One region of the Paenibacillus sp. FSL M7-1455 genome, then DNA from elsewhere that is predicted to be linked to it. Evidence: riboswitches for the same ligand, from Rfam matches in the RefSeq annotation. Region 1 holds a riboswitch; the other holds the start of a gene.
The links. Region 1 has a riboswitch for cyclic di-AMP ahead of NYE48_RS04695 (hypothetical protein). Riboswitches for the same ligand answer to the same signal wherever they lie in the genome.
Positions count from the first base shown of each region.

Region 2: it holds a riboswitch for cyclic di-AMP, as region 1 does, so the genes downstream of both, NYE48_RS00140 (ubiquitin-like domain-containing protein) here and NYE48_RS04695 (hypothetical protein) in region 1, are expected to answer to the same signal.

Region 1 is NZ_JBBORO010000001.1:1,012,108-1,027,261, forward strand. It holds gene NYE48_RS04675 (helix-turn-helix domain-containing protein) at 1-326, shown strand, start outside; gene NYE48_RS04680 (MFS transporter) at 523-1,926, opposite strand; gene NYE48_RS04685 (helix-turn-helix transcriptional regulator) at 2,064-2,906, shown strand; tRNA gene NYE48_RS04690 (tRNA-Leu) at 3,044-3,126, shown strand; cyclic di-AMP (ydaO/yuaA leader) riboswitch at 3,598-3,804, shown strand; cyclic di-AMP (ydaO/yuaA leader) riboswitch at 3,914-4,089, shown strand; gene NYE48_RS04695 (hypothetical protein) at 4,266-4,658, shown strand; gene kdpF (K(+)-transporting ATPase subunit F) at 4,879-4,941, shown strand; gene kdpA (potassium-transporting ATPase subunit KdpA) at 5,004-6,680, shown strand; gene kdpB (potassium-transporting ATPase subunit KdpB) at 6,780-8,810, shown strand; gene kdpC (potassium-transporting ATPase subunit KdpC) at 8,890-9,504, shown strand; gene NYE48_RS04715 (Nramp family divalent metal transporter) at 9,686-10,957, opposite strand; gene NYE48_RS04720 (hypothetical protein) at 11,358-11,636, shown strand; gene NYE48_RS04725 (thiol-disulfide oxidoreductase DCC family protein) at 11,847-12,272, shown strand; gene NYE48_RS04730 (hypothetical protein) at 12,490-13,635, shown strand; gene NYE48_RS04735 (CpaF family protein) at 13,628-14,872, shown strand; gene NYE48_RS04740 (type II secretion system F family protein) at 14,929-15,154, shown strand, end outside.
Region 2 is NZ_JBBORO010000001.1:28,080-43,233, reverse strand. It holds gene mfd (transcription-repair coupling factor) at 1-1,293, opposite strand, end outside; gene NYE48_RS00200 (anti-sigma-F factor Fin family protein) at 1,467-1,697, opposite strand; gene pth (aminoacyl-tRNA hydrolase) at 1,786-2,346, opposite strand; gene NYE48_RS00190 (ribose-phosphate diphosphokinase) at 2,436-3,389, opposite strand; gene glmU (bifunctional UDP-N-acetylglucosamine diphosphorylase/glucosamine-1-phosphate N-acetyltransferase GlmU) at 3,518-4,900, opposite strand; gene spoVG (septation regulator SpoVG) at 5,021-5,305, opposite strand; gene purR (pur operon repressor) at 5,498-6,328, opposite strand; gene ispE (4-(cytidine 5'-diphospho)-2-C-methyl-D-erythritol kinase) at 6,536-7,390, opposite strand; gene NYE48_RS00165 (small, acid-soluble spore protein, alpha/beta type) at 7,545-7,724, opposite strand; gene veg (biofilm formation stimulator Veg) at 7,924-8,184, opposite strand; gene yabG (sporulation peptidase YabG) at 8,413-9,309, opposite strand; gene rsmA (16S rRNA (adenine(1518)-N(6)/adenine(1519)-N(6))-dimethyltransferase RsmA) at 9,433-10,320, opposite strand; gene rnmV (ribonuclease M5) at 10,324-10,872, opposite strand; gene NYE48_RS00140 (ubiquitin-like domain-containing protein) at 11,026-12,204, opposite strand; cyclic di-AMP (ydaO/yuaA leader) riboswitch at 12,475-12,699, opposite strand; gene NYE48_RS00135 (TatD family hydrolase) at 12,914-13,684, opposite strand; gene NYE48_RS00130 (HD domain-containing protein) at 13,752-15,032, opposite strand.

The DNA.
Region 1 (15,154 bases):
CGTTAATCAAAATGCGGGGGATGACGAAAAAATCGTTTTGCGAGCAGCTCGGCATCAGCACGGGGAACCTGGGGGATTGGAAAAGAGGAAAATCAACGCCGGGTACCCATAAACTCATCGAAATTGCCTCCTTTTTCGACGTCAGCCTCGATTGGCTGATTTTGGGCAAAGACCAGGAGCGTTTTCATTTGAAGGAAAACACAGGTACATATGCATGGGAGGAAGGGGATGACGGCGACGTTCCGTTGTCCGAGAAGGAAAAAGAGTTCATTAGGGAATATATCGAGTTTACGCGTTACCGAAAAAAACAATCGAACGGCGAATGAGCAAATAGAATCGGACGCGACGGCCTTAAGGGACGCATGCGTCCGTTCCTGCAGGAAGGATGGACCGCCGATCCCGATGGGTCAGCCGGATGGCGGCAAGCCTTGAGGGAGCGGCTATCATGGGGGCTTGCCCCGGGACAACGCAAAAAAGAAGCCTTTGCTTTGGGAGCAAGGCTCTTTTTTGTGATTGGGAAAATTAACGTCCAGTCCGCGGGTTACGGCCCTTTCGGCCGATAAAGGCAAACGACAGCAGGCTCCCGGCCAGCAGGACGGCCGCAGTCAGGGCCAGCCCCAGGCGCATCCCCGCCGTCATCGACGGGGCGCCGCCGAGGATCGCGCCGATCATGGCCACGCCCAAGGTCGCGCCCACCTGCCGGCTTGAATTTAATGCGCCCGATGCGGCGCCTGTCTGCTCCCGGGGAACCGCGCTTATGACCGCGGTCATGAGCGCGGGGATGGTGAGGGAAACTCCAAGGCCGATCAGGAACAGGCCGATCAAAGGAAGGGCGTAATCGGAGGTTGAAACCATTCGCAGCTGCAAGATCGTTCCCGCGGCTGCAAGAAGGAATCCTGCGGTCATCGGGATTCTGGCGCCGATCCGGCCGACGATGCGGCCGGTGACGATCGGATTGAATACCAGCGGGATCGTCATCGGAAGGAGGGCCAGGCCTGCCGTATGAGCCGATAATCCGCGCGCTTGTTGAAAAAAGAGCGGCAGCGCGAACAAAATGCCCGACAATCCGATATTGACGGCCATGCCGGCAATCATTCCCGCCGATACGGTTGCGTTTCGAAACATTCCCAGCGGAAGCAGCGGGTCGGGGCCTTTCATTTCGGCCCGCGCAAAGAGAGCCGCGCTGACGAGCGCCAGGACGAAAGCGGCGATCACGATCGGTGATCCCCAGCCGTAAGCCGATCCCTCCATGAGCGCGAAGGATAACGCGGCGATGGCCGTTACAGCCGTCCATTGGCCCGTCCAATCCAGGGGCTGCCGCCGCTTGCGGGCGGTTTCGGCGCCGAGCCGCAGGACGATGGCCAAGCTGATGACGGCAAGCGGCACGTTCAGCAGGAAGATGCTTCGCCACCCGAGCGAATCGGCCAGCAGGCCGCCCGCAACGGGCCCGGCAGCCATGGCGATCCCCGTGACCGCAGCCCAGATGCCAAGCGCCCGGGCTCGTGCGGACGGTTCGGGAAATGCATGGGCAACGAGCGCTAGCGAGGCCGGCGTCAGAGCCGCGCCTCCGATGCCCAAAACGGCGCGCAAGGCGATCAGCAAGCCAAGCGAAGGGGCGGCCGCTGACAAGGCCGAAGCGGCCAGAAACAGGACCAGCCCTCCGGCATAGACGCGGCGCGCTCCCAGTTTGTCGGCCAGCCCGCCCATCGAGAGCAGGAAGCCGGCAAACACGATCGTATACGCATTGACGACCCATTGGAGGCCGGAAATCCCGCCGCCAAGGTCTGCGCGGATCGCGGGCAGCGCGACGCTGACTACCGTCGTGTCCAGCAGCACCATAAAGTATCCGATCGACAGTCCGAGCAGCAGCAGCGCTTTAGCCGGCTTCCAGCGGCCGTCGGACTTGATGTTCATCGCTTTTTCCAAGACAATCCCTCCGTAAAGGCAAAATCGGCAGTCATCGCCGTTACCGGGAAAGTGTATAATGGTTCTTATCATGGGACTAGATGAGGGTTTATCCTAGGAGAAATTCTCCTAGGGAACGGGAAGGGGAGGAGAAGCACTTGTGGGAAAAAGCGGATGGGGAGCGTCTTCGGGAGCTTGCCCAGTTTTTGCGGACCCGGCGCGCCCGGATGACGCCGGAGCAGGCCGGCTTGCCGACGGAGGGGCGCAGGCGGACTCCGGGACTTCGGCGCAGCGAGGTGGCGCTGCTTGCCGGCATCAGCGTCGATTGGTATACGTGGCTGGAACAGGGCCGAAACATACAGGTGTCTTCCCAGGTGCTGGAGAGCATCGCGCGCGCCTTGCAGCTCGATGCCGATGAAAAAAAACATCTGTTTCTGCTTGCCTTGCAGCAGTATCCCCCCGTTTCGGGGGAGGCTGCCGCGGAAATTACGCCTGCGCTTCAGCGGTTTCTGGACCTGCAGGGAACAAGCCCGGCTTACGTGACCGACCAGCGCTTAAACATCGTGGGATGGAACCGGATCGCCAGCATAATATATGGAGAATATGAAACGATGCCGGCAAGGGAACGCAACTCCGTCTGGCGTACGTTTACCTCCCCGGATGTCCGCGGCCTGCTCCAGGAACGTTGGGAAGCCCATGCCCGGCACCGTCTGGCGAAATTTCGGGCAAACTACGCCAAATTCGCCGGGGATCCATGGTGGACGGACTTGATCGGGGAATTAAACCGCGCAAGCGAAGAATTTAGGGCGTGGTGGCCGCGGCATGACGTCTTAAACGGCCCCGAAGGGAAAAAAATCATTCATCATCCGGCCGCGGGCCGGCTCGAAATCGAGCAGGTTTCGTTTGTGACGTCCGACGACCCGGGTTTGACCGTCACGATCAACGTTCCGACGGCGGACGGCGATACGGTCGCCAAGCTGGGCAAGCTGTTGAGGGAATGAACGGGCCGGGTCCCCGGCCCGTTTTTACGCAACGGATCTTGTATTTCACGGGATCGGACTGCATAAAAGAAATAAACTATTTACATATCGTGATAATCGGTGTATAATAACAGAGTTGCTGCAAAAGTTAATATTATGCGGTAGTGGTGGAATGGCAGACACGCTATCTTGAGGGGGTAGTGGGCGTACGCCCGTGGAGGTTCGAGTCCTCTCTACCGCATTGACGATCTGACCGAGAAAATCCCTGTTTTGCAGGGATTTTTTTGTTGCATCGGGCAATGTTTCGCCATCCAAGCGTTCGTTCGTGAAAAGAAGCGTTTGCGCAGCGGGGAATTCCATAGACTCACATATCACGAAAGAGGCCCACGCGGCCTCTTTTTTTGTTTTTATTTTGTTCCATTCTATATGATTTGGGTCGCCATAAGGCAGTAGCCCGCAATTCGATTGGGCCTGGCCGGTTTGCGGAAAAAGGGATCCGTATTCAAAGAAACGCAATAGAAGGGACTTTCGCATCCATTGCCAAAAACGCGAAAAATAGAGAGCATGCGAGAGCTTGGCGCAGATAAACACTTTTGTAAGCGATAACCTGTATGCTAGGGCCGCCATTTTACGCGGATAACGATTTCGCGACTCCTTTACATGCCGCTGCACGCGGGTGTATGATTCAAATCGTAATTGAACATGTTTCCATTTTTTAAAATCGCTGAGTTTCCGTTCGAAGAAGCGGAAATCGGGGGAACCAATCGCGCGTTCCCGTCGTCCGATGTGAGAGTCGGAAGGCAGGGGAGGCGCCGGGGTGAATCCTGCGAAACGGATGCCATGGATCCGATCGCGGGTAGAGCGACTCTCACCGCTCGAATCCGTCAGCTAACCTCGTAAGCGTCGCCTGAGAGAGGAATGATGAAACTTGTGATCGATGAACATCGGCCGCAGGGGATCGGATGACCTCTGTGGTTTTTTATTGCCAAAAACGCAACGTTGCACAAAATGGATGAAAGTCAATAGAAACGTCTTTAACGCTGAATTCCGGCTTTGGCCGGGAGCGGGGGAACCAACGCGCCGTTTGCTTCCACAAGCGGATGGCGCCGGGGTGAATCCCTTTGTCCGAAAACCGGACGGGGGAAGGGCGACTCTCACGCCCGAATCCGTCAGCTAACCTCGTAAGCGTATCGGGAGAGGCCCCATTCGTCGTGAGCGATATTTCATGGCTTTCTTTGGTCATGGATGTTGGAAGCCGCGGGAAAGAATCCTCTTTCCTGCGGCTTTTTTTATTCGGGTCAGCATTTCGGATAAGCATTTTTTAATAAAAGACGCGGTTGTTGGGATCGCCCGATCCAGAAACGAAAGGAGGCGAGAGCCGTGGAAGAGGAACTCATCGTCGTGACGGCCCCGAACGAGGCCGGGCGCAATTTTATCAAGCTTTTGATCTATCTCAAGCGGCCTTTCGCCGCGCTGACGAACAATGCCAAGGAAGAACGCGATCTGAAGAAGCTGGGCGTCTCCAAAGTCATCCGGCTCCATACCAACAACACGGAGGAATGGGTCGTGCCCGAGTGGAGGATCGGCCGGATTTTTATATTCGAAAACAGTTTGAATTTAACGTGCCGTTACTTGCAAATTTGCCGTGCTTGGACGCCGGATTCCATCTACGTAATCACCCGGGCGCATCACTCGCCGGGCATTTACCGGGGGCTTGGGGCGGACCATGTCATTCATACGCTAAACGGCGAGGTCGGTTTTTTGCTGAAGTAACGGTTTGGACGATTGAAACAGGATGCGGAAGGCCGAAGCAAGAAATGTCCGGAGCTTGCAAAAGGCAGGCAGCCGGGCAGAAAAAGGAGAGAGTTTGATCCATGATGGACCTTTTCATGATATTGACGCTGGCGGGCGTGTTCGGAATATTTTTGCTGTTTCTGATGTGGTGCGGCCATATCGTGGACGGGGGAGGAGACGGCAAATGATTGTGGTAATAATGCTGACGGCGTTTGTGTTCATCTACCTGGTGTATGCCCTGATCCATCCGGAACGGTTTTAAAAAAAAGCTGTGCGGGTAAGGCGAAGCCGCCTTCATCCGCGTTTGAAGAGGAGGAAGCGATTTTGGATATGTTGCAGATTGGCATCGTGATCGTGGTGCTGCTGCTATTGGTTAAACCGGTCGGCAGTTACATCTACCACGTTTTTTCTAATGAACCGAATCGGACGGACCGGATTTTCGGTCCCGTGGAAAAGCTTTTTTACGCCATCATCGGCCTTCGGAAGCGCTCGGGAATGAGCTGGAAAACATACGCCCTGAGCATGATCGCAACCAACATCGTGTTGGTGGCCGTAAGTTACGCGGTGCTGAGACTGATGGGCGGGCTGCCGGTCAACCCGAACGGGACGGGAAACATGGACGCCAGCTTGTCCTTCAATACCGTCATCAGTTTCATGACCAATACGAACCTGCAGCATTACAGCGGCGAAAGCGGCATGTCGTATTTGGGGCAGATGATCGTTATCACGATGATGATGTTTACTTCGGCCGCATCCGGCTTGGCCGTGGCGATCGCTTTTATTCGGGGCATCACGCGCCGCGAAGGCGGGCTGGGCAACTTTTTCGAGGATTTCATCAAGGCGCATGTCCGGGTGTTCCTGCCGCTGGCCTTGATCGTCACCCTGGTGCTTGTGGGGTTGAAGGTGCCCCAAACGCTTGATCCGACAGTGACCGTCCATACTTTAAGCGGAGCGGTGCAGCATATTGCGATGGGGCCGGTGGCCTCCTTGGAGTCGATCAAACATCTGGGGACGAACGGGGGCGGTTTTTTCGGAGCGAACTCGTCGCATCCGTTTGAAAATCCAAGTCCGCTCACGAATGTCATTGAAATTTTGAGCATGTGGACGATTTCGGCCGCATTGCCGTACACGTTCGGGCGTTTCGCCAACAACCGCAAGCAGGGCTGGATCATCTTTTCGGCCATGATGGTGCTGTTCCTGGGGTTCCTGTCCCTGACGTACGTATCGGAAAAAAGCGGCAACCCGCTGATCAATCAGTTGGGTATCGATGCCTCGCAGGGCAGCATGGAAGGAAAAGAGGTTCGTTTCGGCGTGGCGCAATCCGCCCTGTTCACGGCCGTGACGACCGCGGCGACCACCGGTTCGGTCAACAACATGCATGATACGCTGACCCCGCTCGGCGGACTGGCTCCGCTGGCGGAGATGATGCTGAACGTCGTCTTCGGCGGCAAAGGCGTCGGTCTTGTCAACATGCTGATGTACGCGATATTGGGCGTGTTCATTTGCGGCCTGATGGTCGGGCGGACGCCGGAGTTTCTTGGGAAAAAAATCGAAAGCCGGGAAATGAAGCTGATCGCCGTCGCGATCCTGGCGCATCCGCTGATCATTCTGGCGCCGACGGCGATTTCGTTTATGACGCATCTCGGCACGGACGCCTTGTCCAATCCGCTGTATCACGGGCTCAGCCAATCGCTGTACGAATATACGTCATCCGCGGCGAACAACGGCTCCGGCTTTGAAGGGCTGGGGGATAACACGGTGTTCTGGAACGTCAGCACGGGGCTCGTCATGCTTCTGGGACGGTATGTATCCATCATCGCGCTGCTGGCGGTGGCGGGCTCGCTGTCCGGCAAGAAGCTCGTTCCCGAATCGATCGGCACCTTCCGGACGGACACGAAGCTGTTTGCCGGCATTTTGGTCGGAACGGTGCTCCTGATCGGGGCGCTGACTTTCCTGCCTGTGCTGGTGCTGGGGCCGATCGCGGAGTTTTTGACGATGTAAGGCCGAATCGGTTGTTTGGAAAATGGACGCGGGAGCGGTTTCGCGGGAAGCATCCCCGTAAAAAGCTCAAAGCGATTGAATAAACGAGGTGGAAAAACCATGGAAGGAAAACGAAAAAGCATGCTGACGGGAAACATCGCAAAGCAGGCGCTGAAGGACAGCTTCATCAAACTGAATCCGGTCGTCATGATGAAAAACCCTGTCATGTTCGTCGTGGAGGTCGGAACGTTCGTCGTCCTGCTGATGGCGCTGTTTCCGGGTTACTTCAATACGACCGGTCGCACCGGCTTTAATTTGGCGGTGTTCCTGATTCTGCTGTTCACGGTCCTGTTCGCCAATTTTGCCGAGGCACTGGCGGAAGGACGGGGAAAGGCGCAGGCCGACTCCCTGAAAAAGACGAAACAGGAAACGACCGCGAACAAATGCGTCGGTTCCGAAATCAAAGTCGTCAACTCGACGGAGCTGCGCAAGGGCGACGTCGTCGTCGTATCCCAGGGCGAAATGATTCCGGGCGACGGCGAGGTCATCGAAGGGCTCGCGTCGGTCGACGAATCGGCGATCACCGGGGAATCGGCTCCGGTCATGAAGGAAGCGGGCGGCGACTTCAGCTCCGTGACCGGGGGAACCCGGGTCGTGAGCGACCGGATCAAGGTCGTCATCACCAGCGACCCCGGGGAGTCGTTTCTCGATCGGATGATCTCGCTCGTCGAAGGCGCGTCGCGCCAGAAAACGCCGAACGAAATTGCGCTTAATACGCTGCTGACCACGCTGACGCTGATTTTTTTGATCGTGGTCGTCACGTTGGCGCCAATTGCCAAGCATTTGGGCGTTTCGCTGGATATTCCGGTGCTCATTTCTTTGCTTGTCTGCCTGATCCCGACGACGATCGGCGGCCTGCTGTCCGCGATCGGGATCGCCGGGATGGACCGGGTGACGCAGTTCAACGTGCTGGCCATGTCCGGGAAGGCGGTGGAAGCCTCCGGCGACATCAACACGATGATCCTTGATAAAACGGGAACGATCACGTACGGGAACCGGATGGCGAGCGAATTTATCCCGGTTGGGGGAGCGGCGCCGGCCGAAACGGCGTATTGGGCGGCTGTCAGCTCGCTGAAGGACGAGACGCCCGAAGGGCGATCCGTTCTGGAGCTGATGAAAAAGCAGCAGCTTGCTTATGATGCCGAGGTGGCGGCCGGCGGCGAGTTTATTGAATTCAAAGCCGAAACCCGCATGAGCGGCATCGATTTGGTGGACGGGCGGCATGTCCGCAAGGGCGCGGTCGACGCGGTGCGGCAGTGGGTGCTCGCCCAAGGCGGCAGCATTCCGGAGGATTTGGCGGCGAAGTCCGACGCGATTGCGTCGGAAGGCGGCACCCCGCTGGCCGTGGCGGTCGGCAGCCGAATCTACGGTTTGATCCATTTGAAGGATACCGTCAAACCCGGGATGAAGGAACGTTTCGGGCAGCTGCGCCAAATGGGCATCAAAACGATCATGTGCACGGGGGATAACCCGCTCACGGCGGCCACCATCGCCCGCGAAGCCGGCGTCGACGAGTTTATCGCCGAAAGCAAGCCGGAGGACAAAATCGCCGTCATCCGCCGCGAGCAGGCCGAAGGCAAGCTGGTTGCGATGACGGGGGACGGAACAAACGACGCGCCTGCGCTCGCCCAGGCGGACGTCGGGATCGCGATGAACAGCGGCACCGTCGCCGCTAAGGAGGCGGCCAACATGGTCGATTTGGATTCCGACCCGTCCAAAATCATCGAAGTCGTGGCGATCGGCAAGCAGCTGCTAATGACGCGCGGCGCGCTCACGACGTTCAGCATCGCAAACGACGTCGCCAAATATTTCGCGATCATTCCGGCGATGTTTATGGCAGCCATTCCGCAGATGAAGGCGCTGAACGTGATGGGGCTGGGTTCTCCGCTGTCCGCGATCCTCAGCGCGCTTATTTTCAATGCGGTCATCATCCCGCTGCTGATTCCGCTCGCGATGAAAGGGGTCAAATACAAACCGATGAGCTCGGCGCGGCTGCTGAGCCGAAACCTGATGATTTACGGGCTCGGCGGCGTCATCGCCCCGTTTGCCGGCATCAAGCTGATCGATCTGGTCGTGCATCTGTGGATCTGACCATGGAGATTGATTTTTAATGGCAGAGAAAAAAAAAGAGAACATTCCTTATCGACGATATGAAAAAGGGTGATATCCAATGAAAACAACGGCGAAATTCGAAGAAATGCCGCACGGCTCCATTTGGATGATGGCGCTGCGCTCCAGCTTGCTGCTGATCATTGTCTGCGGGCTTGCTTATCCGCTGGCCAGCACCGGGCTGGCCCAGCTGATTTTCCCGCATCAAGCCAACGGCAGCATGATCAAGGACAGCTCAGGAAGAACGGTGGGCTCGGAGCTCATCGGACAGACGTTTGCCGATCCATCGTTTTTCCAGGGACGGATCTCCAGCATCGACAATAACGCCGCCGGTTCCGGTTCCAACAACTATGCCCCGTCCAATCCGGAGCTGCTCAAGCGGGTTCAAGCTTCCGTCGCCCGGTGGGAAAAGGAAAATCCGCAGGTTCCGATCGGCAAACTGCCGGTGGACCTGATCACCAATTCCGGCTCGGGGCTTGACCCGCACATCTCGCCTGCGGCCGCCGAGGCGCAAATTCCGCGAATCGGCGCACTCCGGCAGCTTTCCGAGGAGCAGCTGAAGCAGCTGGTCGAAAAAAATACCGAGGGGCGCGACCTGGGCGTGTTCGGCGAAAAGAGAGTGAACGTGCTGAGGCTGAATTTGGCGCTGCAAGAGCTGGCATTAACCAAGAAATAGGTTTCGGAAATAAATCCGGCTGAAAAACCGCAAAAAGAATCCGCCATGGACGTCCCGAAGAAGAGTCCTGGCGGATTTTGTTTGCCGTTGATAGCTTTTATAACTTCTTTAATGCTGAGGGGCTTATGGCACCGGGGAAGCGGTGAGGCGTATGAGGATGAAAGACCAACCGCATCGATCGTCACCCTGCAAAGGTTTGGTAAATAAGAAACGCGTTCAAAACGACGATCACCGCGGACGCGCACCAGGCGAGTATAGCCATCCATGGAGGGTTGGCGAATGTGCCCATGATTTTTTTGTTTCCGGTGAATTGGACGAGCGGAATGACCGCAAACGGGAGCTGGAGCGACAAAATAACCTGGCTTAAGATCAGAAGCTTTTCGGTTCCTTGCTCCCCGGCGACCATCGTGACGATAACGGCGGGAATGACGGCGATCAGCCGCGTAACCAGCCGGCGAAGCCAGGGCGGCAGCTTGATGTCCAGGAAACCCTCCATGACGATTTGCCCGGCCAGCGTGCCCGTCAGCGTCGAGTTTTGCCCGGAGGCGAGCAGCGCAACCCCAAACAAAATGCTTGCGAGCGCGGTCCCGACCAGCGGCGTCAACAAATCATACGCATCGCTGATATCGGCGACTTCCGTCATGCCGGCTTGATGGAAGGTGGCGGCCGAGACGATCAGGATGGCGGCATTGATGAAAAGGGCGAGCGTCAGCGCAATCGCCGAATCCCAAGCGGAGAAGCGGATGGCTTCGCGCTTGCCTTGATCGGAATTCTCATACCGGCGGGTCTGCACGATGGAGGAATGAAGGTACAGGTTATGCGGCATCACCGTGGCTCCGAGAATGGCGATGGCGATATACAGTTTTTCGTGGTCGGCAACCAGATCGGGCGTCGGGATAAAACCTGAAAGGACGCTTTGCATATGGGGCTTGGCCAGCCACAGGTCGACCGCAAAGCAGCTCCCGATCGTCGCCACAAGCACGATGACCAGCGTTTCGATGGCCCGAAAACCTCGATGCTGCAGAAGCAGGATCAGCAAAACGTCAAGCGCCGTAATCAGCACGCCGTACAGCATCGGAATGCCGAACAGCAGCTTCAGGGCGATGGCCGAACCGACCACTTCCGCCAAATCGCATGCGGCAATGGCAAGTTCGCACAAAATCCAAAGGGCAACGGCCGCCGGTTTGCTGTATTGGGTGCGGCAGGCTTGCGCCAGGTCATGGCCGGTGACGATGCCCAGCTTGCTGGAAAGTGATTGGAGCAGCACGGCCATCAGGTTGGACAAAAGAATGACGGACAGCAGCGAATACCCGAAGCCGGCGCCCCCGGCGATGTCCGTCGCCCAGTTTCCCGGATCCATGTAACCGACGGCGACAAGATAACCGGGACCGGCGAAAGCCAGAAATTTCCGGAATGCCGGGCCATTGCGGGGAACTTCCAGCGAATGGTTGATTCCTGTGAGCGAGGAGCGTCTTTTAGGTTTGGTTCAGCCCTTCATTCGGTATCACGCACCTTGTGCACCTTATTAAGGGGTAGTCTTCTAAATGCTCCCGTTTGCTATTCACTTGCGTCCGCTTGAATATTTTTTAGTATAGCGGTGACCGGATGTGGGCAAGCAGAGAGTACGGACTTGGAGGTCATCGACCGCCGGCCGGTTTATGACCGGATTTGCGCCGAAAAAAATTACCAGGCCGCCGCCGGTGCGCCATCGTTTGCGGAGGACGCCGCATTTTCCAGTTTCCAATGGAATAGCGGCGCGCGAAGTGACGCAAGCTTTTATTGACATGAAGTTTAAAATTCTTTAATATGTCTAGGTACTTGATTCAGAAATTTATTATAAACGGGTGATGCATATGTCTTACAGACCAGTGATTGCGAACATGAAGGAAGCCAGCAGCAACGAGCAAAGCGGATTGTACGAATTCATCATGAACCTGGCTGACGGAACAGTGTGCCGCGTGTTCTATAGCCGTTTTCCGGAATGGAAAATGACAAACATCAGCCGATTGCAAAAAACGCCTTGCCCCGTATGCCGCAAAGACTTCATCTGCAAATGCATCGAGAGCTACAAAGGCGAGCTGGAACAGCAAATCGAAGAAAACCAATGGATCGACAAAGCTTTGGCGAAATAAGCTGTCGAACCGAGATACAGGCGCGGGAAGCTACCCGGGCTTTTTTCTTTTTTTTGGATTATGTAAGCCTAATGATACGTCACCCTAAGGTTAAAAGTATCCATACCTGCTTGATCGATAAAAATGCGGCACGTTTTCCCCGCCCCTTTTTTCTGCCATGCTTGATTTCAGGGCAAATACGGCGGATACTAACTTCAGGAGGTGCCGAAAATGGAAAAAGGACGCACGCCTGAAAGCGGCGGCTATGAAGGCATCGTGCTTGTCGATGGAGTCTGTCATTTGTGCCAGGGATTAACCCGTTTTATCATTGAGCGCGACCCGAAGGCAAAGTTCCGCTTCGCATCCTTGCAATCCGGGATCGGGGCCGAGCTGCTGGTCAAAGGCGGTTTGCCCGCAGGCGAGGTGGATACCGTGGTTCTGATCGAAAAGGGGCGCTATTATGTCCGTTCGGAGGCGGTGCTGCGAATCGCCCGGCAATTGAAAATGCCTTGGCCGCTGCTGTATATATTTGTGGCCGTACCAAAGCCCATCCTTGATCGCCTGTACCGTTATGTCGCCCGGAACCGCTACCGCTGGTTCGGCAAGGAGGAGCAGTGTTTGCTCCCGACGCCCGAGTTGAAAAAACGGTTTTTATAGGGAAAGCGCGAGTACTTTTTATCCAAGATATGTCGATAATTTACACATTTTGTATTGTAATTCATTTCAGGATATGGTAAATTCCTAATTAAGTCATGATCAATTTAGGATAGACGAGCTTAATATGAAGCCGATAACGGAAGCACCGTTTGACAGCCGCCTTTGCGGTTGTTCAACGGTGCTTTTTTATGTCTTGGAATGGGGGATGCGAAGGTTTATGGTGCCGTATACGGTGGTCGTTGCCGTCAAAGAGCCGCAGTACTTGGAGCCGCTGCTCCATTACGTGCATGCGGGCGAATACGGAAGCAAATTGCGGATGATCGGTTTTACGAAACAGGAGGCTTTTTTGGAGTTCATGAACGGAGAAGAGCGTCCCGATTTGGTCGTCGGGGACCGGGATATGCTTGAGACTTGGATGGAAGGGGGCAAAACCTGCTCCTGGAAGGTGCTCGGAACGGGCGGCGGCCCGCCTCATGAGATAGCGAAATTTCAGGCGCTTCCCGAATTATGCGAAGCATTGCTTCAGGCCTGTTCCAAGGAAGGAATGCCGGCGGGAAAGGCGGCTCGGAAAGGGGACGGGGCGGTTACGATCGGCTTTGTGTCCGCGGTCGGAGGCAGCGGGAAAACGACGGCAGCGGTCAATATGGCGAAACAGCTTGGCGGATTGGGATGTTCCGTGTTTTACCTGAATCTGGAGGCGATGAACAGCAGCGCCGTTTTTCCCAGGCCCAACCGCAAAGCGGAGGACGCCCAAGGCCTGCCGCGCCTGCTGTACGAGATGAAGGCGGCGCAAGAAAGCAAAAACCCGGCGCCCATTCCGATCGAACCGTTTTCGGTAAAACATCCGGCGATGAAGTGCGATTGGTTCGAGCCGGTATCGAACCGCAACGAAATTCTTCAACTGAGTAAAGCCGACGTACTGAACCTGATCGAACGACTTGCGGCCTGCGGGAGTTACGACGTCGTCATCGCCGATACCGATTCCGGAATGAATGACCGGACGTCCGCCGTCCTGGAGGGGTGCGAGCATTTGGTCTGGATTTTGCTGGACGACCTTATCCATATGTATAAAAGCGGCCAGCAGCTTGCTTACATGGAACGCAGCCATCCCGAGGCATTCGGGCTTGTGGCGGGGAAAAGCCGGTTTATCGTCAACCGTTTCGCCGGCAGCTTGGCCAATACGCCCCCGAAGATCATTCGGGAGATTGACGGAGTCCTTCCTTATATACCGTCCTGGAAACAAAATCATAACGAAGAGCTGCTGCTGAGCTCGCCGATTTTTCAACGCGACATGTTGAAGCTCTGCCGGGATTTGCTCGGGGAAGAGCTGGTCAACGGAACCGGGGTGAAGGGATATGGATGAAGAGCTTTTCAGGCAGCTGCGGGCGGAGGTCCGCTCCGGCCTGGACGTCACGTCGGCTTTGGACAACGACGAGCTGATGAAGTTCATCGAGCGGACGGTGTTCAGCCGCAGGGAGCTGCAGGATCTGACCGCGACGGAAAAAAGAAAGCTGGTCCGGCGCATATTCGATTCGTTCCGCGGGCTCGATATTTTGCAGCCGCTCGTCGATGATCCGGCGATCACGGAAATCATGGTGAACAGCCACCGGGACATTTTTATCGAGCAAAACGGCGAGGTTTCGAAGCTGCCGCTGGAATTCGAGTCCCGGACGAGGCTGGAGGACATCATTCAGACGATCGTGTCCGGCGTGAACCGGGTCGTCAATGAATCGTCGCCGATCGTCGATGCCAGGCTGAAGGACGGCTCCCGCGTCAATATCGTCCTGCCCCCGATCGCGCTCAAAGGTCCGACCATGACGATCCGGAAGTTTCCGGAAAAACCGATGACGATGGACGATTTGACGAGGCGGGGGGCGCTCGGCGAGGAAGCTTCGTTGTTTCTGCAAAAGCTGGTGGCTGGCAAGTACAACATTTTTATCAGCGGCGGCACGGGTTCGGGGAAAACGACCTTCTTGAACGCTTTGTCCCAGTTTATCCCTGGGGACGAGCGCGTGATCACGATCGAGGATTCGGCCGAGCTGCAGATCGTGACCGTGCCGAATCTCGTATCGCTGGAGACCCGCAACGCCAACACGGAGGGACGGGGAGAAATATCGATCCGGGACCTGATCCGGTCTTCGCTGCGGATGCGGCCGAACCGGATCGTCGTCGGGGAGGTGCGCGGCGGCGAAGCCCTGGACATGCTGCAGGCCATGAACACCGGCCATGACGGGTCTTTATCCACCGGGCACGCGAACAGCACGCGCGACATGATCAGCCGGCTGGAGACGATGGTGTTGAGCGGAGCGGAGCTGCCCATCGCCGTCGTTCGGCAGCAGATCGCCTCGGCAATCGATGTTTTCGTCCATCTAAGCAGGCTGCGCGACCGGTCGCGGCGGGTCATGGAAATCAGCGAGGTGGCCGGCCTGGAAAATGGCGAGGTTGTCCTTCATACGCTGTACAAGTTCAGGGAAACCGGAGAAAAGGACGGAAGGATCATTGGGGAGCTGGAGCCCCAGGGACCGCTGCTGAACCAGGACAAGCTGAAAATGGCCGGCATCCGTTATGATCCGCCGGCGTCGAAGGAGGCTGTCGTATGAAAACCGGACATGCGTTCAAAGGGCGCGGCCGCCAGGGATACGCCGGGAGCGGGGGCATGCTGCGCCGCAGCCGCCGTCCCCCAAAAGCAAAGCCTGAAGGGCATAAGCAGCTGCCCGATTACAGCGTCTATGTTTTAAGCCCGTTAGAGCGGGTAATGTGCGTCATCTCCGGAGCCGCCTTGTTTTTTGGCATCGGATACCTGTTTTATCATCAGTGGCTGATGGCGCTTGTGCTTTCGACGGGCGGCCTGCTTGTTCCCCGATTTTGGAGGAAACATATGC
Region 2 (15,154 bases), 980 kb from region 1:
GTAGTCCTGCAGAACGCGGCGCATCCGCTCGAGCCGTTCTTCGCCGCTGGCCAGCATGATGACCTTGACGCCGGATTTATGCCAGCGCTCCATCTCCGATTTGAGCACGTTCATTTGACCATGGAAATCCTGCATGCCGCGGCTGATGAAGTTCAAAATGTTTTGCGGCTGCGTATGCGGCACCTGGCGCAGGAAAATGGACATGAAAATGGTCTGGAAAGGACGATGATAGAGCACGGCCTCGTTTTCGACCGACAGATGCAGCTGCGGCAACGTTTTACCGTTTTGAAGCAAATGCAGGTTCCATTCGGCCTCGTCGCGCTCCAGTTGTCTTGCCGTTTCCAGAAGGCGGGCCGGCTCGTCGAGTATCAATACCGTGTCTTTGGGCATGTAGTCGTACAGCGTCTTGCGCTCCGGATAAAGGAGCGAAATATATTTATAGATTTCGGGAAAATAGACATGCTCGCGCAAAAGCTCCATTTCCCGGTTCATCTCTTCGGTCAGGCGCAGCTTGGCCTGGCGGTCCGTCATTTTGCCGAGCTGCTCCTCCAGCAAATGTCCTGCGGCTTCGGCCGCTTGGACCAACCGCTGCTGATCCGCGATAATCTCTTTGCAAGGGGTAATGGTAACTTCCTTGACTTTGTCGATGGAACGCTGATCTGCCGGGTCGAAGGTGCGGATGGAATCGATATCTTCATCAAACAGCTCGACGCGGTAAGCAAGCTCGGAGGTCATGGGATAAAAATCGATAATGCCGCCGCGCAGGCTCATCTCGCCTTTGCTTTCCACGCGCTCCACGCGTTCGTACCCCATCTCGATCATGCGCAGCATGAATTCGTCGACGTTCAGCGTGCCGCCGTCTTCGATCCGGATTTGGGACTTCCCCATCACTTCGGGAGCAGGCAAAAACCGCCGTACCCCGGAAAAAGGCGCGACGACGACCCCCGTGAATCCCTGCGCGCATTTCATCAACACGTCGATCCGCTGGGCAAGCGTTTCCGGACTGGATACGGCCGATTCGGCGGCGACCAGCTCATTGGCCGGGTACAGCAGAACGTTTTCTGGAGAAAGCGCTTCCTGCAAATCCTCCGCGATTTTTTGCGCCGAAAACATGTTATGGGTCACGATCAACATCGGGCGCTTCACTTCTTCGTACAATGCCGCCAGCATGATTTGCCGCGCGGAGCCGGACAGACCCGATACCAGCTGTTCTTTCATGCCTGCTTTTACGCCGGCGGTGACGGATTGCAAATCCGGATCTTTGGAGAATGCTTCTATAAGTGCTTGTAACAAAAGGGGCACCTCTCTCATGCTAACTTTTCTGGATTTTGAAAAATCCTCTTGTTATTTAAAAAACTTCAATATTCCGAAAAAATCTACCAAATAGGTCATCCCAGGGAATACCGAAAAGAAGCCTCAGCAAAACTGCCGAGGCCCCGAAAACGTCGGGTATCCCCACCGGATCCTTATTGGAGCGGGCTTGTGATCAGGCTCAGCTCCGGATTGTTCTCCAGTGCTTCCCTGCAATAATCGCAAATCACCTTAACGGTGACGTCTCCGCTTAAATCATACGCTATTATATCTCTCCGTTCCGCGGGGGTCAAGGAATGAAACCCGAGCTGGGCATCGGTTACCTGGGTCGAATCGAGAGTCCCGAGCGGGGTTCGGCAGTGCCGGCAGATATAATTTATAGCCATCTATATGCCTCCTGAAGGTGGTTTATACCCTCATTATGCCCGCTCTGCGCTTGATTTAGCCCTGTTTACCGAAGCTTGCCGCGCCCTTTTACCCGTTAAACTTCGCCATCGTCTGCTCGTAGGTATGATCGAGACTGTATTCGGCGGCATCGCACGCACGTTCGATCATGTGTTCCAGCAGCTCTTTCTCCTTTTTCGGAAATGCCGATAGGACATAATCTACCACGGCAAAACCCGGCTCCGGACGGGAAATGCCCATGCGGATGCGATTAAAGGTTTGCGTTCCGGTATGCTGGATGATCGATTTGATGCCGTTATGCCCGCCTGCGCTTCCCTGGTACCGCAGCCGTATTTTGCCGATCTCGGTATCCAAATCGTCGTATACGACGATCATGTCTTCGACGTTCGCTTTGTAATAGTCCATGTAAGCCCGAACGGCTTCGCCCGATAAATTCATGTACGTCATCGGCTTGATAAGCACCACTTTGTCGCTGCCGATCAAACCTTCGCCGATCAAAGCCTTGCATTTGCTGGGGCCAAATTTGATCCCATGGCGTTTCGCCAAAGCGTCAAGCATCATAAATCCGACGTTATGGCGCGTTTTTTCGTAGTTAGAACCGGGGTTGCCCAGTCCGACGATCCATTTCATTTCGTTTTGATTCCTCCAAACGGCGGTATATGGCGAGAAGGGTTATATTCTCCTCCCGGAAAACATACCCCTCTTTTGTCGCCATCCATTTATTCGATTTCAAACAGCTTGCTGATCGACAGTTCCTCATGAACCCGGATAATCGCTTCGCCCATAAGCGGAGCTACCGAAAGCACTTTGATTTTGTTGCTTGGGTCAGGATGCGTAATCGGAATGGTATCCGTTACAATGACTTCACTCAGCGGAGAGTTTTCAAGACGTTCCATGGCAGGACCGGAGAATACCGGATGCGTACAGCAAGCGTAAACTTCCTTGACCCCGCCTTCCATCAGCGCATTGGCGCCAAGGACGATGGTGCCGGCCGTATCGATGATGTCGTCGATCAAAATGGCCGTTTTGCCCTCGATGTGGCCGATGATGTTCATCACTTCGCTCACGTTCGGTTCCGGACGCCGCTTATCGATGATGGCCAGAGGGGCGTTCAGGAAGTCGGCCAGCTTTCTGGCACGCACGACGCCGCCGTGGTCCGGGGAGACGACGACCGGATTTTCGATCTGCTTCGAACGGAAATATTGCGCCAAAATCGGCACGCCAAGCAGATGGTCCACCGGAATGTCGAAAAATCCCTGAATCTGCATCGCGTGCAAATCCATCGTGATGACGCGGTGCGCTCCCGCTTTTTCAATCAGGTTAGCGACCAGCTTCGCAGTGATCGGATCGCGGGAACGGGCTTTGCGGTCCTGACGCGCGTAGCCGTAATAAGGAATCACGACATTGATGCTCTTCGCGGAGGCGCGTTTCAGCGCGTCGACCATGATCAGCAGCTCCATCAGGTTGTCGTTGACCGGGCCGCAGGTGGACTGGACGACATACACGTGGCAGCCGCGGACGCTTTCGTTCAGCTTCACTTGGATTTCGCCGTCGCTGAAGCTGGTGGTATGGGAATCGCCCATCGGAATCCCGATATAATCGGCTATTTGCTGCGCGAGCTTCGGATTGGAGTTACAAGTAAAAATCTTTAATTTCGAATCACAATAAGTCATAAAATAAAAACCCTCCGTGCTGGTTCATTGAAATTCATGCCTGTCTCCATTGCCGTTTGAACAATGATGCTTCTAGGAAATTGTGATTAATCCTCTATTACTATTTAATCATCCTTTGGACGCAAATGCTACTGCTTGTCTTTTTTTGCCTTTGCGCGGGCACGGATTTTTTCCGCGTATCCCGGCTTGTTCTCCTGACGCTTTCTGGCAATGGCCAGATCGTTTTCAGGCACCGAATGCGTAATGGTCGATCCTGCAACCACGTACGCGCCTTTCCCAACCTTCACAGGGGCGATTAGATTCACGTTGCTGCCGATAAAGGCATCGTCTTCGATTTCCGTTATGGATTTATTATACCCATCGTAGTTGACCGTTATCGCACCGCAGCCGACATTGACGTTTTTCCCGACGACCGCGTCGCCGATGTAGCTTAAATGCGACACTTTGGAACCGTCCGCGATCTTGGCGTTTTTGACCTCCACGAAATCGCCGATTTTCACGTCTTCCCCCAATTGGGCTTTCGGGCGCAAATAGGCATAAGGGCCGACGGTCGTGCGGTTTCCGACTTCCGCCTGGTCAAGCACGGAATGTTTGATGACCGCCCCGTCGCCGATGACGGAATCCTTGATCTCGCTTTGCGGCCCGATTTGGCAGTCTTCGCCGATGACGGTGTTTCCCGTAAGGACCGTGCCCGGAAGAAGCACCGTGTCGGAGCCGATTTTGACGTCCGCGCCGATATAGGTCGAGGCCGGATCAATGATGGTTACGCCGCCGAGCATATGCCGTTTGTTGATGCGCTCGCGCATCAAACGCTCCGCTTCGGAAAGGGCCAGACGGTCGTTGACGCCGATCGATTCCGCGTAATCTTCGGTCATGTACCCAAGCACCGTTTCGCCTGCGCCGACAAGGATGCCGATGACGTCGGTCAAATAATATTCCTGCTGCGCATTGTTGTTCGTTACTTTATCGAGAGCCGCAAACAGCTTGGCATTATCAAAGCAATATGTTCCGGTATTGAATTCGCGCACGGCATCTTCTTCCGGCGAGCAGTCCTTCTGTTCCACGATCCGCAGAACGCTGCCGTCTTCGCTCCGGATGACGCGCCCGTATCCTTTAGGATTTTCCGTATAAGCCGTCAGCACGGTTGCCGCCGCGTTATTGCTCTCATGAAGCTCCGTCAGAGCCTTCAACGTTTCCGCAGTAACAAGAGGCGTATCCCCGCAAATGACGATGGTAGAGCCTTGTTCCGATCCGAGGAGATCCTTTGCCATTTTCACGGCATGGCCCGTTCCGAGCTGCTGCTCCTGCAGCACGTATTCCGCGGCCTCACCCAGATAAGATTGGACGGCTTCCGCACCATGGCCCACGATAACGACGCTGCGCTCGCAGTCGACTTCTTTGACGGTATCCAGCACATGCCCTACCATAGGTTTTCCACAGACGGGGTGCAGCACTTTGTATAGTTTCGATTTCATTCGTTTACCCTGCCCTGCGGCAAGAACAATCGCCATTCTTTTCAAGGATCTTGACCTCCCACTCTTAAACTCATTAAAGAATATATCGTATTCTCCGTAAAAAGAAAAGAGAGCCATAAGTCTGGCTCTCTTTTCCTTGAACCCCAATTGTAAACCTTAAGCGCCTTCCTCAATCACTTCTTCTTCATTGGCAGCGCGTTCATATTCCGCCAGGACAGCCGTTTGGATCTTCTCCCGCGTACCGGAAGAGATCGGATGGGCGATGTCGCGGAATTCCCCGTCTGGAGTGCGCTTGCTCGGCATAGCAACGAACATTCCATTGTTGCCATCGATGACCCGAATATCATGAACCACAAATTCGTTATCAATGGTAATGGATGCGATTGCTTTCATTCTCCCCTCAGAGTTGACTCGGCGGAGTCTGACATCCGTAATTTGCATGTGTGTTCACCACCTTTTTCCATCAGAGACTTGGTGTATAATTCCACACAGCAGTTCAAAATCCTCTTTTTTGGAGCAACAAAATGTCCTAATTTCAGGAATTTTTTTATAGAAATGAGATTGTCGACAGACTTCGGAACTATTCGTCCCGAAAAGTTTCCAGTCGACATATTTCGTCAAGACGTAGCCGGGTCAGTTTTTAGTAAAATAATTGCCCGGTTTCACGCCGATTTCCTTCGTTTTGGCGTCGACGCCGGTCAAGGTCGCCAGCGACACGTAGTCATGCAGGAGACGCTCCTCCGTATCCACCTCGCCGGATTCCACCAATACGCCCACGCCTGCGACTTCGGCATCAAATTCGGCCAGCAAATCGACCATCCCTTGAATGGTTCCGCCGGCTTTCATGAAGTCGTCCACGATCAGGACTTTGGACTTCTCTTTGAGGGCGCGCCGCGACAGCGACATGGTGTGGATGCTTTTATGCGAGCCTGAGACGTAGTTGATGCTCACCGCCGAACCTTCCGTCACCTGGTGGTCCCTCCGGACCAGGACTACGGGCAAATTCAGCTGGGCACCGGTCGCATAAGCCAGCGGGATCCCTTTGGTCTCCACCGTCATCACCACGTCGATCTCCTGATCGGCAAAGGCGGTGGCAAATATTTTCCCCGCTTCGTTCATCAAGGACGGCTCTCCGAGCAAATCGGACATATACAGGTATCCGCCGGGGAGGATGCGGTCTTTTTGCTGCAGCTGGCTGCAAAGCTCCTCCGCAAAGGCCAACGCCTGACTCTTCGGCATCTTCGGAATGAACTTCACGCCTCCGGCCGCTCCGGCCAGCGTCAGCAGTTCTCCCATGCCCTCGTCCTCGAATACCTCCTTGATGATCACCAGGTCTTCGCTGATCGAGGATTTGGCGGCCCCGTACCGTTCGGCGAACGTGGTGAGCGGGATCAAAGTATGAGGTCTGGACAGCAAATATTGGGTCATCTCGACCAGACGCGCGCTTCGCTTTAATTTTTTCACGAAAACTCCTCGCTATCACTTTATTCATCAACGATGGCCGGCCAAACTAGCTGCTTTCGGTCAAGCCATCTTCAAATTCGATTTCCCTATGTGTAAAATCCGAATAATACAGTATAAATATAGCATTTTTGTACGTGTTTGTACAAGAAGATCCTGCCCCGCAAACATTTCCGGCCCGGCTTGCTTTTTATGCGCCCGGCAGGATCATCAGGTCAATAGCCGCACCGCGTACACTTCCCGGCAAAACCCGCGAAGTCCGTTATAAATCCGCGCGACCTTCGATTCTTTATAAACAAGCCCGAATACGGTCGGGCCGCTTCCCGACATGAGCGCTCCGTCGGCCCCGAGTCTCAGCATGGCTTCCTTCAGCTGGGCCACCTGCGGGTGAAGCTTCAGCGTCACATCCTCAAGCACGTTGCCGAGACGTTCGCATACGGCTCCGAAATCGCCGGCTTCGATCGCTTTGACCATCTGCTCGGCGGACGGATGACGCTTTACCTCTGCCGCCCTGAATTTGCCGTAGACCTCCGCCGTCGACACATTGATGGGAGGCTTGGCCAAAATAACCCAGCAGCTTAGCGGATTGTCCACCTTGGCGAGCTTCTCCCCACGCCCGGTCGCAAGCGCCGTGCCCCCCGTCACGCAAAAGGGAACATCCGACCCCAGCTCGGCTCCCAGCTCCTGTAGCTCTTGCATGGGTATGTTCAAATTCCACAGCCGGTTCAATCCCCTCAGCGCCGCGGCCGCGTCGCTGCTGCCCCCCGCCAAACCCGCGGCTACCGGGATTTTTTTGTCCAAGTGGATATGGACGCCGCTGCGGACGTCGTACCGGTCTTTGATCAGTCTTGCGGCCTGGAAGGCCAAGTTTTTCTCGTCAAGCGGGATATACCCCGCCTGGCTCGTAATAATGATGGTGTCGCGCGGCAGCTCCGACATTTCCAGCCTGTCCGCCAAATCGACCATCGTCATGACCATTTCGACCTCGTGGAAGCCGTCCGGCCTTTTATGTAATACATCCAGCATCAAATTGATTTTGGCCGGTGCTTTTTCGTAAATTTTCAAGGCGTTCACCCACCCTTAAGTTTCCCTCGCTATCAGCTTCAAATCATTATAACAAACTGTACCAAGCAAGTCATTTCGAACCTTCCGCGGCCTATAGAAAAACGGAGATTCCCATGCGATGCCATGGAGATCTCCGTCTGACATGTTTTGAACCTTACGATTTGCGGGCTGCAGCCTCTTCGGCGAGCTGGATGGCGCGTTTCACCATGTTGCCGGCGTCCTTGGCTTTAATGCCGCCCCAACCCTCCTGCTGAACCGTTTCGTAAAACCCCAAATCCTTGGCAAGCTCCGTCTTCAGTTCCTCCGACATCACGCTGCGGCGTCTGCGGCTCATTTGCAGTCCTCCTTGTCAATCCCGGAACCGGCCCCGTTTAAGCCATCTTCGGGACGGTCCTTCGTTATGCGGTAAAAGGAATTCCTTTTGTATTATTTCTCGCCCGACCCGGCCCCATTCGAAAAATCCGCTGACAACAAAAAACAGCCTTCCGCACGGGAAAGCTGCTTCCAAATAAAAAAGTTACGCCTGATCCTGCTTAGTCCGCGTCCTTCGCCTGCTCTTCGCAAATGGTGACTTCCACGGATTCAGTAAGAATATCTGCATAGCTGTATGAAACACGTTTAAAGGTTTGCTGTTCTTGATCCAGCTTGACGATAAAAACAGAAGGGTACGTTTCCTCGAGCACGCCCGTACGTTCGATCGTCTTACGACGTCCACCGTTAGCCCGGAGCGATATTTTCTGACCTACATGAGCCTCGAGATTTCGTTTGATTTCCAACAGCGCATTTTTAGCCATTGTCGACGACCACCTCTTTCCTTGTCCATTATAACGCAGGAAGAAGTTTTTGTCAAATAAAATTTAAATTATATCAGCATCAAATTTAATTTGTCAATCGGTTTTTTTGCGGGATTTTGCAGGATTTCCGCATACACGCCGTTAACGACAAAAAAACCTTAATCCATGTATCGCGATTAAGGTTTTTCGGCTGCTCATCCCATGATGCTCTTGTTTAGAAAAACGGGTTTACATCACCGAAGGCGTGACCTTCAGCTGGGAAAGGTCATTCAGGCGCGGCAGTCCGATGCGGTAGCTTCCGCGCGTTTCGATGCCCCCCACGCCCTGCGCCCCGCTGATCGTATTATGAAGCACATCCATCATGTTGATGGTTTCCCTCACCGACGTAAAGGAGGCCTTGGCGGCCACGTAAACGGGATCCAGCGCATGGATGAGTATGCGCCCCGGCGAGCTGGCGAAATTCGCTCCCGCTTGCAGCAGCGCCTCAAAATGCGACTGGCAGGCACCGGCAATGATCGTCAGCGTATCGTAATGCCGTTCGTATTGACGGGCAACCTGAATGGCCGAAACGAAATTTTGGGAATTTTTGTAGCTGTTCAGGTTATAGAGATCATTGTTCGGCCGGTGCTTCAACACTCCGTCATGCCCCGTAATGACCACGATATCCGGCCGCACCCGCGGCAGCAGGCGATAGAGCGCATCCGCCATGCCCGCCTCGTTAACGTAATGTCCCTCGACGGGCACGCGAAGCTGCTGGTAAAGATTCAGGCTCTTTTTTAAGTAATTGATATCTCCATCGAGATGGAGGACTTTACCCGGAACTTCAAAATAAGAAGGCTGTTCCGCCATCGGCCATTCCCCGCCGAGATTCGCTTGCGTGCGTTCGGTCAGCTCCTCCCGGTGGCGCTGCAGCCTGCTTAGCGACTCGTTGGCACGGATATGGGCCTTCTGCGTTTTTTCATTGAACGGCGCATATGGCACCCGAACGAGGTCATCGAGGGGCGAATCAGCCAACAGCCGAAACTCGGTCCCCTTGATCACAGCCAAATTGCTCCGCAGATCTTCCACGCGGAAAGCGACATCACCGCCATAAGATTTGCGGACGACCAGGTCTCCTACATTCATCACAACATCACCCCTACCCCATGGTATGGGCGAATCTCCCCAATGGTTCTTCCCTTTTGCCAAAATAAGCATGGGACAAGGCGCCCTGCGCGCGCCAACCTTGATGCGGTCAACGAAACGTCTTCATCCCCGTACGCCGGCCCGGAGCAAGACGTTGCAAAGCGTCGCATACTCCTGCAAGCTGAGGGTTTCGCCGCGGCGGGAAGGTTCGATCCCTGCAGCGTGAAGCAGCTCCTCGAGCCGCTCCCGGCCCTCTTTGGGAAAAAATCTCGTCTTGAGATTGTTGGCGATCGTTTTTCGGCGTTGGGCAAACGAAGCGTGTACCACCTGAAAAAAGAAATTTTCGTCGTCCACCTCGACCGGAGGCTGCTCGCGCACCTTGAGGCGAATGACGGCCGACTCGACGTTCGGCTGCGGAATGAATACCGTTTTCGGTACGATGCAGACCAGTTCAGGCTCGCTGTAATACTGCACGGCGATGCTCAGACTGCCGTAGTCCTTCGTGCCGGGCGAAGCAGCCATGCGTTCGGCCACCTCTTTTTGGATCATGACCACGATGTTCTCCAGCGGCAGCCGCTCTTCAAGCAGTTTCATCAAAATCGGGGTCGTCACGTAATAAGGCAAATTGGCAACGACGCTGACTTTGGAGACATTCGCGAAATCCTCCTTAAAGAGGGCGCCAAGATCCGTCTTCAGCACGTCGCCATGATGAATGCGCACATGCGGATACGGTTCCAATACCTCCTGGAGAATCGGAATAAGCCGCTGGTCGATTTCGACGGCCGTGACGGCGCCCGCTTCCCGGGCCAGCTTTTCGGTAAGGGCTCCGATCCCCGGCCCGATCTCCAAAGCTCCCTTGGAGGCATCCAGTCCCGCCGCCTCCACGATTTTGCCTAAAATATTTTGATCGATCAGAAAATTTTGCCCCAGGCTTTTTTTAAACGAAAAACCGTGACGCTGGATGATTTCCTTCGTCCGTCTTGGCGAGGCGATATCGTCCATTCGCTGCATATCTCAACCTTCCCCTTCCTGTTCCAATTGGGCTAACGCCTCCGCGAACTCCTCGCGCGTAATCTGAAAAACGGCCAGACGCTTATGGAACTGCTTGCCGTTGCAATACCCTATGCCCAGCAGGTTTCCCATCACCATGCGTCTGCGGGCCGCGTCCGGGTGCACCAGAAGCCCTGCGGCCATCAGATCCTCCATATCGATCAGGCTTTCCGCGCCTTCGTAGGTCGTATGCACGCGGGAGAGGGCCTTGCGGATCGCTTCCGGCGAAGCGTTCTCCACGCCGATGTCCCCTTTCCGCGTCGCTTCCGACTCCGGAATAAAGGCATGCTTGCAGCCGGGAACCTTGCTCGCGATAATTTTTCGAATCCGCTCCCCGGCATGGTCCGGGTCCGTCAACACAATGACTCCCCGGCGTTCCTGGGCCAAGGCAATCCGCTTCAGTACGCGGCCGTTGATCGCCGAACCGCCGGTTTCGATCGTGTCGGCTTCCACCGCCCGCTTCACGGCCACGGTATCGTCCCGTCCTTCCACGACTATGACTTCCTTGATCATGACCTGCTTCTCCCTTTCCTAAAGCTCGTCCGTTCATGCGTCGTAAGTTTTCGGACATCCAAACAACAAAAAGAAGAGGAATGCTCCTCTTCTTTAGCATGACATTTTCATGATCATAATACTATAACATTAGAATGACATTGTAAAACGAAATTAATTCAATTGCGGCTTCACGGGGCCGATGACGTATACTTTCATCCCGGATTTGCGGCCGAAGTTGTTGGCGCGCTTCACGGAGTCATAGTAGAGGTCGATCTTATTGCCCTTAATGGCGCCGCCCGTGTCTTCGGCACGGCGGAAGCCGATGCCTTCGATGTACACCCACCAGCCGAGCGGAATCACGTTCGGATCCACGGCGATGGTGCGGCCTTCCGTGACCCGCGTTCCCGTAGCGGTACGGGTACCGATTCCGGGTTCGCCGGCAGAATAAGCCGTCATCGAGACATGAATCATTTTTTTATATGAGAAATCAACACCGGCTTTGCTTACGCGGTTATTGCTGCTTACGGTTTTTTTCGTTTTGGCGGCTGATGAAGTTTGGGCGGTGGAAGAAGATTTAACGGCCGCTGTTTGAACGACGACAGGCGGAGCCGGTTTTTTCTTCGTGCCCACGGCGATGATTTTATCCAGCGTTTTTGCCTGCACTTCCTTGCCCACCATGCGCATGGATACCATTTGGCCGTCATGATATACCTTTTCGATGTGCTGCACCATCACGCCGGGCTTTCCCTGCTGAATGACGCGGTTGTCGCCGACCGTCAGGCTGGGATCGGCCGTCTTGATGACGCGGAAAGGCAAACTTTCATGGCGGTCCACGACTTGCTTGTTGACGCGCACGATACGGATATCCGTTTGGCCCGTCACCCGCTCGGTCAGAGCCGGAGTGACTTTATCGTGTTCTTTGAGCGATACGCCGAACTCCTTCAATACGTCGCCAACCGTGTCTTTGGTGGTATACAACTTTTTCGTTGCCCCGTCCACCGTCAATTGAACGGGAGCGGCGCGGTCGATCACCACTTTGTCACCATTCTGGAGCGATCCGCTCAGCGGCATGGAGACTTGATCTTCCGGTTTGAGGCTGATTGCCTGCTCATCCAGCATTTCTTGTAAAACGGATTTGTGAGTCTGAATCTTTTTGACCTGACCGTCTACCACCAGGTACACCTGTTTGCGCGTGGATGAGTTGACCAGCAGCAAAATCATGATGGTGACCGCGATCGTAACGATAGCTGCAGTAGAGATTTGGCGCAAATTCTCATGCTTCCATCGCAATGCGTAAGACATGCTGGAGATTTTTGAATCATGGGTCTCTTCTTGATGGAAAATGCCCACCTTCTCGATCCTCCTTCATAGCCTCGCCATTAGAGTTACGCATGAATGATTTGACGCGGGCTATACTCGATTTTTTACAAGAACACATAAGGAGCATGCGTTCTTGCACCATGAACCTATCTTTTTTTCATGATTTGTCGCCTCCCGTTTTACAACAGTATGACGACGCCTTCTCCATTATTCAAAAACAAAAGAAGCCAGCTAAGAGCTTATGAGGTCTCCTTCGTGGCTTCCCTGGATGTCAGAATGACGGAAAAGTAAATGCACGAAACCCTCTCTTTATGTCGCTTACGGGGTTAGCTGTCGGGTTTGGGCGAAAGAGAGCCGCCCGATCAACGCCAGCCCGCTCATGGCGGACCGCGCCGAATTCACCCCTGAGACCCTGAAAAGAAATCAAATACATCCCGAGCCCGGGTCGGTATAAAAGGGACCGCCGCGCTCTATGTATTGGTTCCCCCGCTCTTTCGAGACCGAAAGACTCAGCGAGATTGGTTCACGGAGGCTGCCGCGATGCCGAAAAAGGAAGCGGCTTACAGCAGCCCAAGTTCACTGAAAAGATGATATCCTGTTTTGATGCATGTTGTAAAGCGGGAATCAACAACGTTTATTTGAATATATGGTTAAAAATTTGTAATATTCATGGTTTTTTTGGTTAAAATTCTTTAATGCTTCGTTCATGCTCGTTTTTTCAGCTGTTTTTCTCCCGTTTTCACTTAATTCCAAATCGTTCCAGTGCATTTTGGGTGGTGATTCGGGCAATTTCCTCCACCTCGACCCCCTTAATCTGGGCAGCTGCCTCGGCTACCAAACGAACGTTGGCAGACTCATTTCGCTTCCCCCGGAATGGGTGCGGCGTCAGGTACGGAGAGTCGGTTTCGATCAGCAGCCGGTCCATCGGAACCTGCGCAAGCACTTCCTTGGGCTGTCTGGCGTTTTTGAACGTGATCGGTCCTCCGAAGGATAGATGGAACCCCATGTTCAGGCATAACTTGGCCGTTTCCCAGCTGCCGGAGTAGGAGTGCATGACGCCTCCGACCTCGCTGGCCTTTTCCTCCCGCAGGATTTTCACGATATCCTCGTGCGCATCCCGGTTATGGATCACGATCGGCATGCCGAGCTCCCGGGCCAACCCGATTTGCTGGCGCAAAACCCGGTGCTGCACGTCTTTCGGGGAGGTATCCCAATAATAATCGAGCCCGATTTCGCCGATGGCCACGACTTTTTCATGGCTGCATAAAGATGCAATCCATTCGAGATCCCCTTCCTTCATCGTGATCGCATCCTGAGGATGCCAGCCGACGGCGGCGTATATAAAATCATGCGTTTCCGCAAGCTTCATCGTGGACGGAATCGTTTCGCGGTTAAAACCGACGTTGATCATCCGGCTGACGCCGTTTTCCACGGCGCGGCGAATGGTCTCTTCGCGGTCCTCGTCGAACTGCGGCGCGTCCAAATGCGTATGCGTGTCGAATAAATTCATGTCTGGAACTCCCTTCGTGTCATAAAGCATAGATTAATATGGGGCAAATCCGTGAATCATGCTGTCGTTATCGCTTGAAAATGCGGGAAACCGGGTCGGATAGGGAAGAAATAACGTCTTTCATTTTCGCCCCCGGATAATATAAGTGATATTTCCCGCGATGTATGCCGCTGATGGAGCGGACAATATCCGACACCTCCGATATTTCCCGCAGGCGTTCGTCCCGGTCAAGCAGCAGAATCTGCTTTTGGCTGGATCCGTCTCCCGGCCGAAATACATCGTACGGAAGATCCGTCGGAAAATCAATCTCGAGATCGTATTCGGGATTCAGGCCGACCCGCTCAAAATCGCGGCGGATCTCTTCGATCATTTCCAGATCCACCGATTCCACTTCCACATATTTATACAGCCTGCGATGCATAAAACGGCTGCAAAGCTCGCTCAGCACGGCGTCTTTTTCGTTCGTCCATTGCGAAAACACGGTTTGGATCAGCGCTTCATCGAGTTTCAAATAATCCTGCACGGTCAGCCGGTCTTCGAAAAGCCCCGGAAGCGGCTCAATCATGAAGCCAAAAACGTAGTTATCCCGGTATAGCTCCTTCGCGCGCCGGAAGATCTGCCGCAAAATGATTTCCGAACTGCGCGTCACCGGATGGAAATAAACCTGCCAATACATCTGGTACCGGGACATCAGGTAATCTTCCACCGCATGCATCCCCGATTCCTTCACGACGATTCTTCCCTGGTACGGACGAAGCATGCGCAGGATCCGGTCGATGTCGATCGTTCCGTAATTGACGCCCGTGTAATAAGCATCCCGCAGCAAATAGTCCATCCGGTCGGCGTCCAGCGGACTCGACACCAGATTGACCACGATCGGATGCTCGTAATCCTTGGCGATTACCGATGCGACCTTGGCGGGAAAGTCTTCGGCCACCTCGGTCAAAATCGCGTTTACTTCGGTATCCCCGAGAATAATGCGGCGGGTCCAATCCTCATGGTCCATCCGGAACGCCTCTTCGATCGAGTGGGAAAAAGGGCCGTGCCCCAGGTCATGCAGCAAGGCGGCGCAGAGGGTTAACAGTTTCTCGCTGTTCGGCCAATCCGCGTAGCCGCTTCGCTCGAATTGGGATATGATGCGGCGCGTAATTTCATACACGCCAAGCGAGTGGGAGAACCGGCTGTGCTCCGCCCCGTGGAACGTCAAATACGAGGTGCCTAGTTGGCGGATCCGCCGCAGCCTCTGGAACTCCGCCGTGTTAATCAGCCGCCAGATGGTGGAGTGTTGGACATGAATGTAATTATGTACGGGGTCCTTGAACACTTTTTCTTCATTTAAGGTATGCATGCGACTCATCTCCTTTTTAAAAGCTTAAAATTAAACTATTTTTGAACTTTTTTCGACAATCCGTGTCGAATAGTGTCGTTTCGGGTAGAAAAATTGATTTCCAAATCGACATTATCCTACCA